Regions from separate parts of the Pseudoalteromonas sp. S408 genome, predicted to be linked through region 3. Evidence: predicted binding sites of a transcription regulator. Region 3 holds the regulator's gene; each other region holds the start of a gene.
What was found. The regulator sigma-54, encoded in region 3, starts transcription at its own class of promoters, with help from an activator protein. The targets are predictions, from matches to a motif close to GTTGGCACGNNNNTNGNNT.
Positions count from the first base shown of each region.

Region 1: a site for sigma-54 is predicted at 3,069-3,087, ahead of CWB62_RS08455 (YggN family protein). Genes of this name have one in related genera too.
Region 2: a site for sigma-54 is predicted at 3,335-3,353, ahead of CWB62_RS06350 (EF-hand domain-containing protein). Genes of this name have one in related genera too.

Region 1 is NZ_PNDY01000008.1:17,490-22,824, forward strand. Features, by position in the region: gene CWB62_RS08440 (RNA-binding protein) at 1-436, opposite strand, end outside; tRNA gene CWB62_RS08445 (tRNA-Ser) at 746-838, opposite strand; tRNA gene CWB62_RS08450 (tRNA-Ser) at 889-979, opposite strand; gene CWB62_RS18635 (hypothetical protein) at 1,192-1,332, opposite strand; gene CWB62_RS08455 (YggN family protein) at 2,233-3,030, opposite strand; gene CWB62_RS08460 (PA3496 family putative envelope integrity protein) at 3,413-3,598, shown strand; gene CWB62_RS08465 (glutathione peroxidase) at 3,715-4,212, opposite strand; gene CWB62_RS08470 (AzlD domain-containing protein) at 4,434-4,733, opposite strand; gene CWB62_RS08475 (AzlC family ABC transporter permease) at 4,730-5,335, opposite strand, start outside.
Region 2 is NZ_PNDY01000006.1:10,984-16,318, reverse strand. Features, by position in the region: gene pepQ (Xaa-Pro dipeptidase) at 1-48, shown strand, start outside; gene CWB62_RS06365 (YigZ family protein) at 106-720, shown strand; gene CWB62_RS06360 (TrkH family potassium uptake protein) at 817-2,268, shown strand; gene CWB62_RS06355 (flagellar brake domain-containing protein) at 2,305-2,967, shown strand; gene CWB62_RS06350 (EF-hand domain-containing protein) at 3,432-3,644, shown strand; gene CWB62_RS06345 (EF-hand domain-containing protein) at 3,782-3,994, shown strand; gene CWB62_RS06340 (EF-hand domain-containing protein) at 4,075-4,290, shown strand; gene trkA (Trk system potassium transporter TrkA) at 4,358-5,335, opposite strand, start outside.
Region 3 is NZ_PNDY01000022.1:105,121-110,455, forward strand. Features, by position in the region: gene lptC (LPS export ABC transporter periplasmic protein LptC) at 1-403, shown strand, start outside; gene lptA (lipopolysaccharide transport periplasmic protein LptA) at 393-929, shown strand; gene lptB (LPS export ABC transporter ATP-binding protein) at 926-1,651, shown strand; gene CWB62_RS15760 (RNA polymerase factor sigma-54) at 1,721-3,220, shown strand; gene hpf (ribosome hibernation promoting factor) at 3,247-3,534, shown strand; gene ptsN (PTS IIA-like nitrogen regulatory protein PtsN) at 3,539-3,991, shown strand; gene rapZ (RNase adapter RapZ) at 4,011-4,856, shown strand; gene CWB62_RS15780 (HPr family phosphocarrier protein) at 4,900-5,172, shown strand; gene mgtE (magnesium transporter) at 5,282-5,335, shown strand, end outside.

The DNA of each region.
Region 1 (5,335 bases), on a different contig from region 3:
GTTGTGTACGCGTGACTTTTGACTCATAGGCGCTAGTAATTGGTGCGGTTTTTTTTGCAATGGCGTCAGCAATAGAAGAAGCGCCTAAACGGTTAGCTTGATCTTGTGTTACATAGCTGGCTTGCTGTACTTGCTCTTGATAGGCTTTTTCTGTTTGTTTAAGCGTTAATTGTAGTTTGCTTATTTCACGCTCTATTTGCTGAACTTCTAAAAAGTTATCTACTGAAGAGTCTGTAATGTTGTTACTTGGCGTACTGTTTTTGTAGGCTTCAATAATGTTTGTTTCTTTTACAGTGATAACTTCCGCATTTTTTGCGCACGGTGTTTGGCTAAAGGTAGGAACGCCTTTAATTACACACTTGTATACCGTTGTATTTTGCGAAAAAGAAAAAAAAGGTAGCGCTGTGCATGTAATTAACAATATGAATCGGTTCATAGCGAAACCTGAAGTGGCTATAGTTTTATTAATAATGCACTAAGTTATAACGGGTTACAATTTGTTTAATTTTAATAAATTTTAGTCATAAAAAACCACAATTAAGTGGTTTAAATCTAGTATGCGGTAGAGAGGGAGGGATAGACTTGCTTACATCCATGTAATCAGCCGCTACGCCACGCTTGCAGCGGTCTAAACTGTTCCAGACATTTTATCGAACCCTGTCGAGGGTTCTCACCCTCCCCGTTTTTAACGGAGTTAAAATTCAGGCACAAAAAAACCACAATTAAGTGGTTTATATCTAGTATATGGTGGAGAGGGAGGGATTCGAACCCTCGATAGAGCTACAAACTCTATACTCCCTTAGCAGGGGAGCTCCTTCGGCCACTCGGACACCTCTCCAACGCATAACCGGTTGTGTTAATGATATTAAAAAACCACCAACTAAAATATGGTGGAGAGATAGGGATTTGAACCCTAGATAGGCTACAAACCTATGCCGGTTTTCAAGACCGGTGCATTCGACCACTCTGCCATCTCTCCGTGACGCAGAATAATACTTAGGTGGAGGGGGTGTGTAAATAGCAAAATGTTTGTTTGCCTAAAAAATAGACGTAAATGCGTGTTTTTTTGTAAATAGAGGGGAATTAATACTATTTTTAATAAAATAAAGAGGTTGCAGCAAACAAAGGGAGCTAAAAAAGGTTTTTAGTGGTTGGGTGTTGGCTGCACCAAAAATAATCATGGTTGGATGATTATTTGTACTGAGCTGCGCCGCCAAGTGCTAGTTTTTTACCAAGCGTATTAAGTCTAGCTAGCATTTTTGCTTTTCGGTTAGTTGGTTTAACTGCAATTTGTGTGTTTGCTGTTTGGTTTAATGTATTTATAGGGTTCATCACTTGGCTCCGGGTTTAGGTTTGTTGAAAACATGCGCATTTTGCATGCGAAACGTACAAAAATAAAACGATAAAAATTACATGTGAGGCATTAGTTATATTTATCTGAATTGACGTTTGTTAACTAAGTGTTTAATTGTGTTCTTTCTGTTTTTTGATTTTTATATTGTTTATTTATTATTTAAGTTATTGCTCAATAAGGCTTATTTTTTATTTCGCTTTTTATTTATGCATATTCCATTATTTTTATTGGGTAATTATTCAGATTATTTTATTTTGGTTTTTACTTGTAATGTTTATAGCATTTTTCATGGCGCTTGATAGGAGTGTTCAGTGCAATAAAAAATCGTTATTAATTTAATATTTAAAATATTAATTGACCTAAAAATATAATTTTTTCAATGTTGGGTCTTTTAGTAAATAAAAAGCGCCTACTTTAAGGTAGGCGCTTTAGTGTTAGTTACGTTTAAACGTGTCTAACTGGGGATGGAGCCGCTCAGCTTTTTGCTAAGGGCATTAATTTAAGAGCTAATCGTTTACTGAATACTTTAGCCTTGCGCAGCGACTCTAAATTGGGTGGTTAAAGCGCTAGTGTTATCAAAAACAGAGTAAGGCGTATGAGCTAAATTTAAGTCTATAAAAACGTTAAAAGTGAGAAAGCTAACGTAATGACGCTGTTTTTATACTTATTATTTAAATAGGTAAAAGGGTGAACAAAGTCTGTATCTGTATAAAGCCACAAAGCTGTTTACTAAGGCAAGTGCTAACCAGACCAATGCCCCGTAATCTGAGCCGAACAACATAAACGAGGGAAAAGAGAGAAAGCAGATACAAAAAAGCAGCATTCAATAAAATAAAATGCTGCTGAAGGGATGTTAAATAGGGTGAATAAAGTGCGGGTTATTTAACGTGTTTAAAGGTAAATAATTGATAACCTTCTAGCTCAGGAACTAACGTTACTAGCTGCTCTTCTTGTTTTGCAATTTCAGCAAAATTACCGCACAGTGAATTAGCGCGTTGCTCTAAATTATTTGCGTGTAACTCTACTTTTTCTTCAATTTGTGCGCCCATGTTTTCCATGCGCTCTTCAAATGCATCCATATCACCACCCGAACCTAATAATTCAGATCCAAGCGCGACCAATATACTGCCCATAGATTGCATGACTGCTGATTCAACGGCAGTTTCTATTTGTTTTTCAAACTGGTGTTCAAAGTTTTCACCAAATTGGTTAAAACTTTGCTGGCCCATAACAAAGGTGCCTTCTTGATAAAACGTGTTTTCTACTTCCAAGCGTATATCGTCCATTAACGACGACATACCGTCTAAGCCGTTAATGTTAAACGCATTGCCTACTTCTTCTAAAGCGACACCGGCGATTTTTACACCGTCTAATGCAATATTAGCGACTTCCGGTAACTGTGTGCGTAAGCTATCGGAGTATTGAGTAAGTGCTTGGCGTTGTGAGTTATTAAGTGCAACAAACTCACCATTTACCATTAAATCGCCGTTATTGTTAAATTGCATAGCTTGGTTTTTTGCTGTAAAAATTTCTAGTTCGTTTGGCTTAATGCGAACATCATTTTTAAACTCCACATCGCATTGATCGTTGCTAAATGAAATTGTTGAATCGCTGTTGTTGTGTGCCATAGCAACAGGTGTACAGATTAATGCGCTAACTAATAGTAATTTTTTCATGTGATGACTCTATTTTTTTGTTGATAACAAATAACTAATAACAAGTTTGGTGCCACTATTTTTTTATTAACAAAAGCAATGGTTTATATTTTTTGTTGGGGTTGATGGTCTGTTTTGTTTTTATTATTAGGCTATATTTTGGTGAATTTAACCAACGAATATAAATTTATAAAAAAAATTTATCGATACGATAAAAAACTCTCACTTTCCACAATTGCAATTTAGCGCTATTTATTCACATTAATGACATAAAGGCTATTTACTATAGCTTTGTGGCTTTACTTTGATGCTAATTTGCACAGCATATTGGTGTTAAATTTTTTAATTTACCAATTACATTAATTAAAGCGTAATTGGTCTCAAACACTTTATGGAGTGGGTTGTGGGTAAGACATTTAGTTACGATGCGCTAGATGATGATTTTGTTGAAGACGAATACGAAATGGTCGGTCGAAATCAACACGATAAAAACAAGCAAAAGGTTAAGAAAAAGTTGGAAGACTACCTTGAGCAAAAACGTTTGCGTAAAAATCTAGGCGAAGATGACTTAAGCGATTACATCGATTAAATTGCACTAGTATAAATACACTACCAATAAATAACCGCCGGTTAAGTGCACAGGCATGTACGCTTAATAGGTTGTTACATTGGCAATAAAGAGGCTATTTGCCTCTTTATTACTTTTTACTGCGCGCTTTTAGCCTTAGTTAATGCTTTTTGTATCGTTAGCTCTAACTTTTCTGGCTTAGTAAAAGGGGCATAGCGTTTAATTGGCGTGCCATCGGCTGCAATTAAAAATTTGGTGAAATTCCATTTTATTTTTCGAGTTAAAAACCCCGGTAATGCTGATTTCAAAAATCGAAATACAGGGTGTGCATTTTTACCATTCACATCAACTTTGTCTGCTATTAAAAAGCTGACCCCGTAATTTACTAAGCACCCTTGCTCTATTTGCGAGGCATCACCAGGCTCTTGTTGGCCAAATTGATTGCACGGAAAACCTATAATCATTAACCCTTGACTGGCGTATTTCTCATGAAGCGCTTGTAAAGATGCGTATTGGTAGGTAAACCCGCATTTACTTGCTGTATTAACAATGAGGACAACTTTTCCCTCAAAGTCATCAAAGTTTATAGGTTTGCCTTGTAGGCTTGTTGCGCTTAATTGATGAAACTTTTGCATAGTTGCTTCTTGTTTTTTTTGTTGGAGCATATTTTAACGCGGTAAGAGGGTTACATAAAGTATAAAATTTAATCGTGCCGTGAGGTATAAAAACCAGTGATCTCAGTAAAAAGTGAATAAGGCTTCCGCGCTCTTCTCACACCTTTTACTACTTCTATGTAGGCAACAAAGAGTAAATAGCCTAGGCTACTAAACATTCAATTTTAAGAGGTCAATAAACCTTAATTTAAAATTAGAAACAAGCCCATACCAGCAAGTGTTGTGTAGTAAATATTATGCGTTTTATAAGCAACAATAATGGCTACAATAGCGGCACTTAAATAAGGGTTTTGCCAATGCAAATTTATGCCTTCGTCGTTCAAAAATACGATAGGTACCCAAATAGCAGTAAGAACGGCCGGTGCGCTAAAGCTCAAAAACTGCTGCATTTTGGGCCCTACTTTAAAAGGTAGTGAGCGGTGTAAAAACAAGTAACGGGTAAAGAATGTAATACAGGCCATAAGTAAGATAGTGGTCATCATGGTTTAGTTTCCCTTTTAGCTGAAAGTCTTGCCGTTGTATAACCAGCACTCATTGCTAATAATGCGGAGCACACTAGCCATAACTCAAACCCTGTGCTTTTTAACCATGTAGCAGTAACACCTGCAACAATAACAGTGACTAAAGATGCGGCATTTTTAATACCTGGGATAACTAAGGCAATAAAAGTAGCTGCAATTGCAAAGTCGAGCCCTAAGTTAGTTAAATCGGGAAGCATAGAGCCTGCAACAATGCCTATTAATGTCCAAATATTCCATGCAATGTAAAAACTAAAGCCTGCACTTAGCGCATAAACTAAACGCACTTGTGTGCGATAAGCTTTGCGGTGGTGAGAAAAGGCAAATAATTCATCGGTTAATACAAAGCTAACAGGTAAGCGCCAGCGCATTGGCTGATCAATCACTTTATGCCTGACAGCAAGCCCATATAAAAAATGACGAGAGCTAATGATAAACGTAGTGAATAATATGGTCAGCAAGGGCGTGTTGCCCGCCATAAGTTCAATCGCGACAAGTTGAGCCGATCCTGCAAAAACCAGTAACGACATAGCTTGCGTTTCAAGTGCAGTAAACCCATTTTGAAT
Region 2 (5,335 bases), on a different contig from region 3:
CACGAAGATAGTTTAGAAAATATGACGCGTGACTTACACTTAGATTAAGTGAGCAGTTTGCGATAGAAGGGGCCTGATGGCCCCATTTTTTTGGTTAAGTAAAATATGTCAGAATATAAATACCCAGCCGAGGGTGTGTTTCATCAAGAAGAAATAAAAAAAAGCACGTTTATTGTGCATATTGCACACACCCCAGATTTAGTCGCAGCTAAAGCGTTTATTAAAAGTATTGAAGATAAGTACAGCGATGCTCGGCATAATTGTTGGGCCCATGTGGCAGGTAACCCCGGTGGCAGCCATGTGTATGGTTTTTCAGACGATGGTGAGCCAAATGGTACGGCCGGTAAACCAATGTTAAATGCGCTTGTGGGATCTGGGCTAGGTGAAGTTACAGCCGTGGTAACTCGTTATTTTGGAGGGATTAAACTTGGAACTGGCGGTTTAGTGCGAGCATATGGCGGATCGTTAAATAATGCATTAGCAAAATTAAATACCGTACTTAAAGTGCCAAGCGTTGAGCTACTGGGCAGCAGCGAATACAGTATGCAGGGTGCAATTGAGCAGCTACTTAAAACACACTACCAAGTGCTCAACATTGAAAAGCAATTTACTGCTAACATTAACTGGGTGATCACCATTGATAGCCGCCAAGCACAGCAAGCAATTAAAGATATTTTTGATTTAAGTCACGGCGCAGTTGAGTTAACTATTAAAGAGTAATAACCTACACAAGTTGCATATAATGCATATTCATTCTATTTAACCAGGTTAATGCAGTTGAGCCTGAATTTACTAATAATAAAAGCGATTAGCTAAATGCAATTTCGTACCATCATAAAAATTCTTGGCCAACTTGTTGCGCTGTTTAGCATTACCATGGTGCCACCTGCTGTGGTGTCTTTAATTTATAAAGATGGTGGCGGTGTCCCTTTTGTTTTAGCGTTTATTTTCAGTATTATTATTGGCTTAATAGCGTATTACCCAAACCGACATGAAAACGGGGATTTAAAAGCACGCGAAGGCTTTTTAATTGTGGTATTGTTTTGGTTGGTACTGGGGGCATTCGCATCCTTGCCTCTTATCTTTTTACAAGAACCTAATTTATCCCTTGCTGATGCTGTGTTTGAAGCCTTTTCGGGTTTAACAACCACGGGGGCTACAGTTTTGACTGGAATTGAGTATTTACCTAAGTCGGTACTGTTTTACCGCCAGCAATTACAGTGGTTTGGCGGTATGGGGATCATTGTATTAGCTGTTGCAATACTGCCCATGCTAGGTGTTGGTGGAATGCAGTTGTACCGTGCTGAAATCCCCGGCCCAGTAAAAGATTCAAAAATGACCCCTCGCATAGCCGATACCGCAAAGCACCTTTGGTATATTTATGTGTCGTTAACCATTACCTGTATGTTGGCGTATTGGGCGGCAGGTATGGACTGGTTTGATGCAATTTGTCATGCGTTTTCTACCGTCGCGATTGGCGGGTTTTCGACTTATGATGCTTCTATGGGTCATTTTGATAGCCCGGTTATTAACTTTATCTGTGTCTTCTTTTTAATCATCGCAGCTATTAACTTCTCTTTACACTACGCTGCTGTGGCAAGCCGGAACGTGCAGGTCTACATTCGTGACCCTGAGTTTAAAGTGTTTTTATGTATTCAATTAGCGCTGGTGGTTATTTGTTTTGCGGTTTTGTCCTCAAATGAGATTTACGCTAATGGTGATGAAACGCTCGACCAAGCATTATTTCAAGCGGTATCAATGAGTACAACGGCCGGTTTTGCTACTGATAACTTTTCGACGTGGCCATTGTTTTTACCTATTTTATTAATATTTTCGAGCTTTATAGGCGGCTGTGCGGGCTCTACCGGGGGCGGTATGAAAGTGGTGCGCGTGTTTTTACTCTACCTGCAAGGCGTGCGTGAACTCAACCGTTTGGTACATCCTCGTGCTATTTATTCAATTAAGCTTGGCCGTAAAGCATTGCCTGATAAGGTTGTAGAAGCAGTGTGGGGGTTTTTCTCTGCTTATGCTCTGGTGTTTATTATTATTATGCTGGCGCTGATGGGAACGGGAATGGATAATATTACAGCGTTTTCGGCTACGGCGGCGTGTTTAAATAACTTAGGTCCAGGCTTAGGTGATGTTGCCTCGCATTATGGTGCAATTACCGATGGCGCTAAATGGTTGCTGACGATTGCAATGGTATTTGGCCGACTAGAAATTTTTACTTTGCTTGTGTTATTTACGCCTACGTTTTGGCGCGGATAAAACACAACGTTTTACTACTATGTTTATGGAATGGATATGCCAGCAACACATGCAGATAAATTAAATAATATACCGGTTGGCAGTTTAGTTGACTTAGAAATATTAACACCTACCAGCAGTAAGCGCGTGAAAACAGAAATGGTCGGCTTGCTTGAGGAAAAGTTTATTATTTTAAATTTTCCAACAGCTAAACGTTTACCGGGCGCAAATGACTACTTACGAGATGGTGTTACTGTGGTTGTAAGAGCATTAATAGAAGGTGACGATGGACAAATAATTGCTTTTAGACAGCAAATTAAATCTATTGCATCACATCCCGTTAGGCTTATTTTTATTAACTACCCTAAGCAAGTTCAGCTATTTAGTTTACGTTCGCAAACACGTATTCCAACCTTATTACCTGCAAAACTTAAACTCAGTGATGACAAGGTACTTGATGGTGTTATTAAAGATATTTCACTAACCGGTGCTATGTTCGATATAAAAACTGACGCTGATCTAGAAAGCATTAAAGACTCTCAATGCACAGTTGTATTAGGGAGTAATGGTAAAGACTTTGAAGGCGAAGTGTGCAGTGTAAAAGATCATAATGCAGGCGTGCGTTGTGGGATTAAGTTATTAGCCAGTAAAGAAGAAATGAAAGCTTTTATGAAAGAGCACTTTATTGACCCCGCAATGATAGAACTCGATGCCGATTAGCTTTAATGTCGCTATTTTGCAACAAAATAACGACTTTTTACTTTATGAACGAAAATAAATTACCAGCCTTTAAAATTATTCTTTTTACTCAATAAAAACAATTGGATAACTTTAAATTTTTTTATGATTTATTTTCTTTTTATACCTCGTTCAGTTTAAAACTTACCTGCTCAATACCTAACCCCCTCTTAGTTATTCAAGTTATCTGGCTTTGTGGTTTTTTGTATGAAACCTAACTAACTGATTTTTAATAACTTACAAATTTTAACTAAACCTGCGTTGCTAAATAGCTACAAAAATAATGCTTAAATTTGCATGGCTTTCAGTATTTAATGCTTAAGTTATTGAAAAATAACACTTATTAAATGTTGGCATTTAAGTTGTAATAGTCTGGTTGTACTAATCGAAAAACGTGATTAACAGTAAGTACCAATCACTCACATACAATTTGAAGGATACATACTATGAAACGCATAAATAAAACATTAGCACTTATCGCACTTGCTTCTTCGTCAGCCGCTTTTGCAGGCTCTGACTTTAATACACTCGATGTAGACGGCAATGGCGCAATTAGCCAAGCTGAGGCATCGGTTGATGCAAAATTAATGAGCATGTTTTCAGAGCTCGATACTGACCAAAACGGTGAGTTATCAAAAGAAGAGTTTTCAAAAGCTTAATTAGATAACAAGCATCCTGAGTTGCCAAAGACAACCTAAGTAGGCAAGGGAGCCTTCGAAAAAGGATAACAAGGAAGTGAAGCTATTTTACGAGTTAATTAGGTTATTTTTTAAATAACATTTTGAAGGATTAAGTCATGAAACATTTAAACAAAGCATTAGCACTTATTGCATTAGCGTCTTCTTCAGCAGCATTTGCAGCATCAGATTTTGACAGTTTAGATACCGACGGCAGTGGTGCAATTAGCCCAAGCGAAGCGGCAATAGACACTGATTTAATGTCTGAGTTTACAGAGCTAGATACAGATGGCAATGGTGAACTTTCTAAAGACGAGTTTGCAAAATTTTAAAGTTAACCGGTATTGGTTTAACTATTTTTCACAGACAGGGATCTTAGAAAAGGACTTCCCATTTTACTAGGAACATTATTATGAAAACATTAAATACAACACTTGCAGTTTTAGTTTTAGCATCTTCTTCAGCAGCTTATGCGGCCGTAGACTTTGCATCGTTTGATAGCAATAGCGATGGTGTAATTAGCATGGAAGAGGCAAAAGTAAATTCACAGCTAGTAAAAATTTTTAAAGATTTAGACACAGATGGAAATGGTGAGCTTTCAAAAGACGAGTTTGCCAAAGTACAGTAATATCAATATACCCCAATCATACTCCACTAAAGCCGCCATATTCAGCGGCTTTTTTGTGTCTGACGCGTTATAAAAATATAGCGCTTACTTGGAAGAGTTTTTCTACCACGTTGATATGCTTTTTATCAATTAAAAACATGATTACGTGATCGCCCGACATAATAATGGTGTCGTCGTGGGCAATGAGTACATCGTCGTTACGCACAATGGCACCAATGGTTGTTCCGGCAGGTAATTTTATATCGGCAATTGCGCGGCCAACTACTTTAGAGGTGCTTTCATCACCATGGGCAACTGCTTCTATAGCCTCTGCAGCTCCTTTACGCAGCGAGTACACGTTAACAATATCACCGCGACGTACGTGGGTTAACAATGCAGAAATTGTTGCCTGTTGCGGTGATATAGCAATGTCTATTTCGCCACCTTGTACTAAGTCTACATAAGCACCACGTTGAATAAGCACCATGGTTTTTTGCGCGCCCATGCGTTTTGCAAGCATGGCTGACATAATGTTTGCTTCATCGTCGTTGGTAACGGCAATAAATACATCCACTTGTTCAATATGTTCTTCAGAGAGGAGTTCTTGATCGGAAGCGTCGCCACAAAATACTACCGTATTATCGAGCATTTCTGAAAGCTGTTCCGCACGCTCTTTACTGCGCTCTATCAGTTTAACGGTGTGATTTTTTTCAAGAGAGCGAGCAAGGCCGGCTCCGATGTTGCCCCCACCGGCTATCATGATTTTTTTGTATGAACGCTCAAGCTTTTGTAGTTCGTTCATTACGGCGCGTATATGTTTTGTTGCTGCGATAAAAAATACTTCATCGTCGGCTTCAATAACGGTTGTACCCAGCGGCTTAATAGCTTTACCTTGACGATAAATAGCCGCAACACGAGTTTCTACATTAGGTATATGCTCTTTTAATGCAGATAAAGCATAGCCTACTAATAAACCACCGTAATAGGCTTTTACTGCAACTAGTGAGAGCATACCATCGGCAAATTGCAAGACTTGTAATGCACCAGGGTAGTCAATTAAGCGGCG
Region 3 (5,335 bases):
AGCGTATGACGAGAATGGGAAAATTAGCCATAAAGTAACGGCAGCGCGAATGGAGTTATATCAAGAATTAGGATTTACCTTTTTTGATAAACCCATTTTTACTCTTTATAACGATAAACAAACGTGGCGAATTAACGCTAACGAAGCAACACTATACGAAGGCAGACAATTAATACTAGAAGGTAACGTTGTTGCTAGTAATTTAACTGATAACGCAATGATAGATAAAATAAATGCTGATAATATTCAGGTAGATATAAAATTACTAACGATGCAATCAGAACAACCTGTCATTGTTACAGGACCCAATTTAAAGATCACCGGTAAAGGCCTCGAAGCCGATTTAAAAACCGAAGTGATAAAACTAATTAACCATACGCGAACTATTTATTATGACCAATAAACTATTAACACTCTTTATTATTCCAACATTTATACTTGCACTCGGTGCAAATGCTGCTGAACCAACGGCGCCACTTGCTGCAAATCAAATTTCGATTAGTGCAGATAAGCAAGAAGGTCAACTAAAAGAAAATGTAGGTATATTCGAAAAAAACGTTGAAATTATTCACGGCGACAGAAAAATTACTGCTGACCGCCTAGAAGTGCATAAACGCGATGAATTGGGTGATAACAAGCAACTGTTAATTGCCACAGGTACACCCGCTTATTTTGAAGAAAAACAAGCCGACGGCACAATAATGAGCGCCAGCGCTAATGAAGTTAGATACGATGTTTCTAAACGTTTTTTAACATTAATTGGAGATGCACAGGTCTCTCAAGCTGGGCAAAAAATGAATGCAAAAAGTATTACCTACGATATTGAGCAACAACTCATTAGCGCCGAAAAAGATGAAAGCTCAACTGACCGCGTGCACACCATTTTAGTACCTGTGGAGCCAAAAAAAAGCGATAAAGGTCAGCCATGAGTACATTAAAAGCAGAGCTATTAGCCAAAAGCTACAAAGGCCGAGAAGTCGTTAAAAATGTAGGCTTAGAAGTTAAAGCCGGTAGCATAGTGGGTTTACTTGGTCCAAACGGTGCGGGTAAAACCACCACGTTTTATATGATTGTAGGCTTAGTCCCTAGCGATAAAGGTAAAATATCTATCGACGAGAACGATATTACTCTTTTACCTATGCACAGTCGTGCTAGATTAGGCATTGGCTACTTGCCGCAAGAGTCGTCTATATTCAGAAAGTTAACCGTATATCAAAACTTAATGGCTATTTTAGAAACTCGAAAGGAGCTCACTAAGCAAGCCAGAGAAGATACACTTAATAATCTATTGGATGAATTTAGCATTCAACACATTCGCGACAGTAAAGGTATGGCACTATCGGGCGGAGAGCGTCGCCGAGTAGAGATTGCACGTGCTTTAGCTGCAGATCCAAAGTTTATTTTATTAGACGAACCGTTTGCCGGCGTTGACCCTATTTCAGTGTTGGATATTAAAAAAATTATTGAACACCTTAAAAAGCGTGGTATTGGTGTATTAATAACAGACCATAATGTAAGAGAAACCCTTGATGTTTGCGAAAAAGCCTACATAGTTTCTCATGGGGAACTGATTGCTTCTGGTACCCCTGAACACGTATTAAACGATAAAACTGTACGCGATGTATATTTAGGCGAGCAATTTAGGCTGTAACATTTACGCCTTATTTGTATGCATCTGCTAGTATTAATTATAACAACTTAAAAGGATTGTTAGAGATACATGAGGCAATCACTACAGCTGCGCATGGGCCAGCAACTTACAATGACACCTCAGTTGCAACAAGCTATTCGCTTGCTGCAATTAAGCACATTGGATCTTCAGCAAGAAATACAAGAAGCGCTCGACAGCAACCCATTACTTGAGGTTGAGGAGCAAGACTATGCCGATGACCTTGCAGGCAAAAATGAGCAAAAAGCAGATAATGATGAAGTGACAGTAAGTGCATCTGCAGATGAAGTCCCCAGTGAGTATGAACAAGACAGTGGTGAAGCCCTAGCAAAAGATACCGTCAGTGACGACATGGCAATGGACGTTAGCTGGGATGAGTACATGAGTGCCGCCCCAGCATCGTCTTCAGGCCCCATGCCTGAAGATGAGTCTATTTATCAAGGTGCATCGACTGAAACGCTTCACGAATACTTAATGTGGCAATTACAACTAACGCCATTTAGCCCTACGGATGAAGCGATTGCTATTGCAATAGTTGAAGCCGTGGACGACTCAGGCATATTAACCCTCAGCTGTGAAGAAATTTTAGAGAGCTTTAATCAAGATAACGACGATGACGTTGAGGTTGAACTTGATGAAATTGAAGCAGTTTTAAAGCGTATTCAATTATTTGACCCTGTTGGTATTGCAGCACGAAGCTTACAAGAATGTTTGTGTATTCAGTTAAATCAATTTGATAAAGGCACCCCTTTTATTGACGAAACAAAAATGATTTTAACCGAGCACATAGATTTGTTAGCTGCTCGCGACTACCGTACATTAATGAAAAAAACGAAGCTCAAAGAAGATGAGCTTAAAGAAGTAATGACACTTATTCATACGCTTAACCCAAAGCCTGCAGACACAATAGTGCGAGAAGAGTCTGAATATGTAATACCAGATGTGTCAGTTAAGAAAATTAAAGGCCGCTGGGTTGTTGAACTAAACCCAGACAGCATGCCAAAAATTCGTGTAAACAGCCAATATGCTGCAATGTCGCGTACAGTTAAGTCGAGCGGTGATAGCCAGTTTATTCGCTCACATTTACAAGAAGCTAAATGGTTTATTAAAAGTTTAGAAAGCAGAAACGACACGCTTTTAAAAGTAACTAACTGTATCGTAAAACAACAACAAGGCTTTTTTGAACACGGTCCAGAAGCCATGAAACCTATGGTTTTAAATGATGTAGCCGAAATGGTAGAAATGCACGAATCGACAATTTCGCGCGTAACGACTCAAAAGTACATGCACACACCGCGTGGAATATTTGAGCTTAAATACTTTTTCTCAAGCCATGTAAGCACCGAAAATGGTGGAGAATGTTCATCCACAGCGATACGAGCACTTATCAAAAAACTAATCGCAGCAGAAAACTCAGCAAAACCATTGAGTGATAGCAAAATTGCGGATATATTGGCTGAGCAAGGAATTAAAGTAGCAAGACGTACAATCGCAAAATACCGCGAATCTCTTGCTATTCCACCGTCAAATCAGCGAAAGAGTCTGATCTAAGACGCTAAACAAAGAGGGTAATGCTTATGCAACTAAATTTAACTGGTCGTCATGTAGAACTAACTGATTCATTAAGAGACTATATAAATACCAAATTTGCGAAGCTAGAAAGGCACTCTGATCATATTAATAATGTTCATGTCATTCTTGATATAGAAAAATTAAATCAAAAAGCAGAAGCAACTATTCATGTAAGTGGCGCTGAATTATTCGCATCCACTGAACATCAAGATATGTATGCAGCGATTGATTCATTGATTGATAAGCTTGACCGTCAAGTAATTAAACACAAAGAGAAGCTTGCTCGACACTAATATGATGAAACTAAGTTCACTTATATGCCAGGACTGCAGCAAAGCTGCGGTCCTTTTTAATAGTAAAAAAAGAATTTTAGAGTTTATTAGCGAGCTTGCTCACGATAAATTACCGTATTTGTCTCAACAAGATATTTTGGGCGCTTTATTAACTCGCGAAAAGCTAGGTAGCACAGGAATAGGAAGAGGCATAGCTATTCCACATGGTCGAATGAGCGGCGCACAAGAACCTTTAGCATTAGTATTAGTAAGTGAAACACCGATTAACTTTGATGCTATAGACAATCGACCAGTTGATATTTTTGTTGCACTCATCGTACCTGATGGCGATAACCAGCAACACTTAAAGACGCTAGCGACGATAGCTGATAAACTAAAAAATAAAGAATTTTGCAAGCAGCTACGCTGTGCTAAATCGGACGCCGAGCTGTATCAAATTATTGTTGACCAATCGTAGTAAATTTAAAGGGTGATTAATGGAGTTGATTATCATAAGTGGCCGTTCTGGTTCTGGTAAGTCGGTTGCTTTACGCGTTGTTGAAGATCTAGGTTATTATTGCGTAGATAACATCCCTGTAAATTTATTACCTTCTTTGGTAAGAAGCGTTTCTGATAACTACGATAAAATCGCTGTAAGCATCGACGTGCGAAACTTGCCAAAAGAACAAGATGAATTTAATCATATTATTGAATATTTACCGGGTTTTACAAAACCAACACTATTTTATTTAGACAGTGAAGATCAAACATTAATTAAACGTTTCTCAGAAACAAGACGCTTGCACCCTCTATCAATCGATTCGCTTCCGCTAGATTTAGCTATAAAAAAAGAAAAAGAACTGCTTGATGTGCTAACTACTCGTGCCGATTACATGATAGATACAAGCGACTTGAGTGTTCATCAACTCGCTGAATCGATTCGTGAAAAAATATTAGGTAAAAAAGACAAGCAGCTGATTGTCACATTTGAATCATTTGGTTTTAAACATGGCATTCCTAAAGAAGCAGACTACGTATTTGATGCACGTTTTTTACCTAACCCACATTGGGAGCCTGAACTAAAACCACTCAATGGCTTAGACCAGCCAGTAAAAGATTATTTAGCTAGCCACAGCATAGTTCAAAAGTTCACATGGCAAATACAAACTTTTGTGCAAACCTGGTTGCCCCATTTAGAACGCAATAACCGTAGCTACTTAACGATTGCTATTGGTTGTACTGGCGGACAACATCGCTCTGTATATTTAGCGCAAACAATTGGTGAAAGCTTTGCAGTTACACACCCTAATGTAAAAATACGCCACAGAGAACAAGAAAAATAATTTATATAAACTAATAACCTGTTCAGCTTTGATAGAGTAATGTATGCGCATAGAAGACACTTTTTTAATACAAAATAAATTAGGGCTACATGCCAGAGCCGCGACAGTATTGGCTCAACTTGCTGTTAAATTTGATGCTTCAATCACTTTATTTCAAGATGACAAAGAAGCTGCTGGTGATAGTGTATTAGCACTGATGCTACTTGAAAGTAGCCAAGGTAAAGAAGTTAAAGTGGTATGTGAAGGACCTGATGCAAAACAAGCTTTAAATGCAGTTGGAGAGCTTATTTCGCAACGATTTAACGAGCAAGAGTAACGTTAATTTTTAACAATTAAATAAAATAACTATAATCAAAAATAACTGGCTAATAGTTCGTACTCTCCCACCCACTAAGTAACAGTTACAATATAAATAAAGGACGCCAATGCCCGAAGCTTTTGAACAAGACTACCCACTACAACAACTAAAACAAGTGACT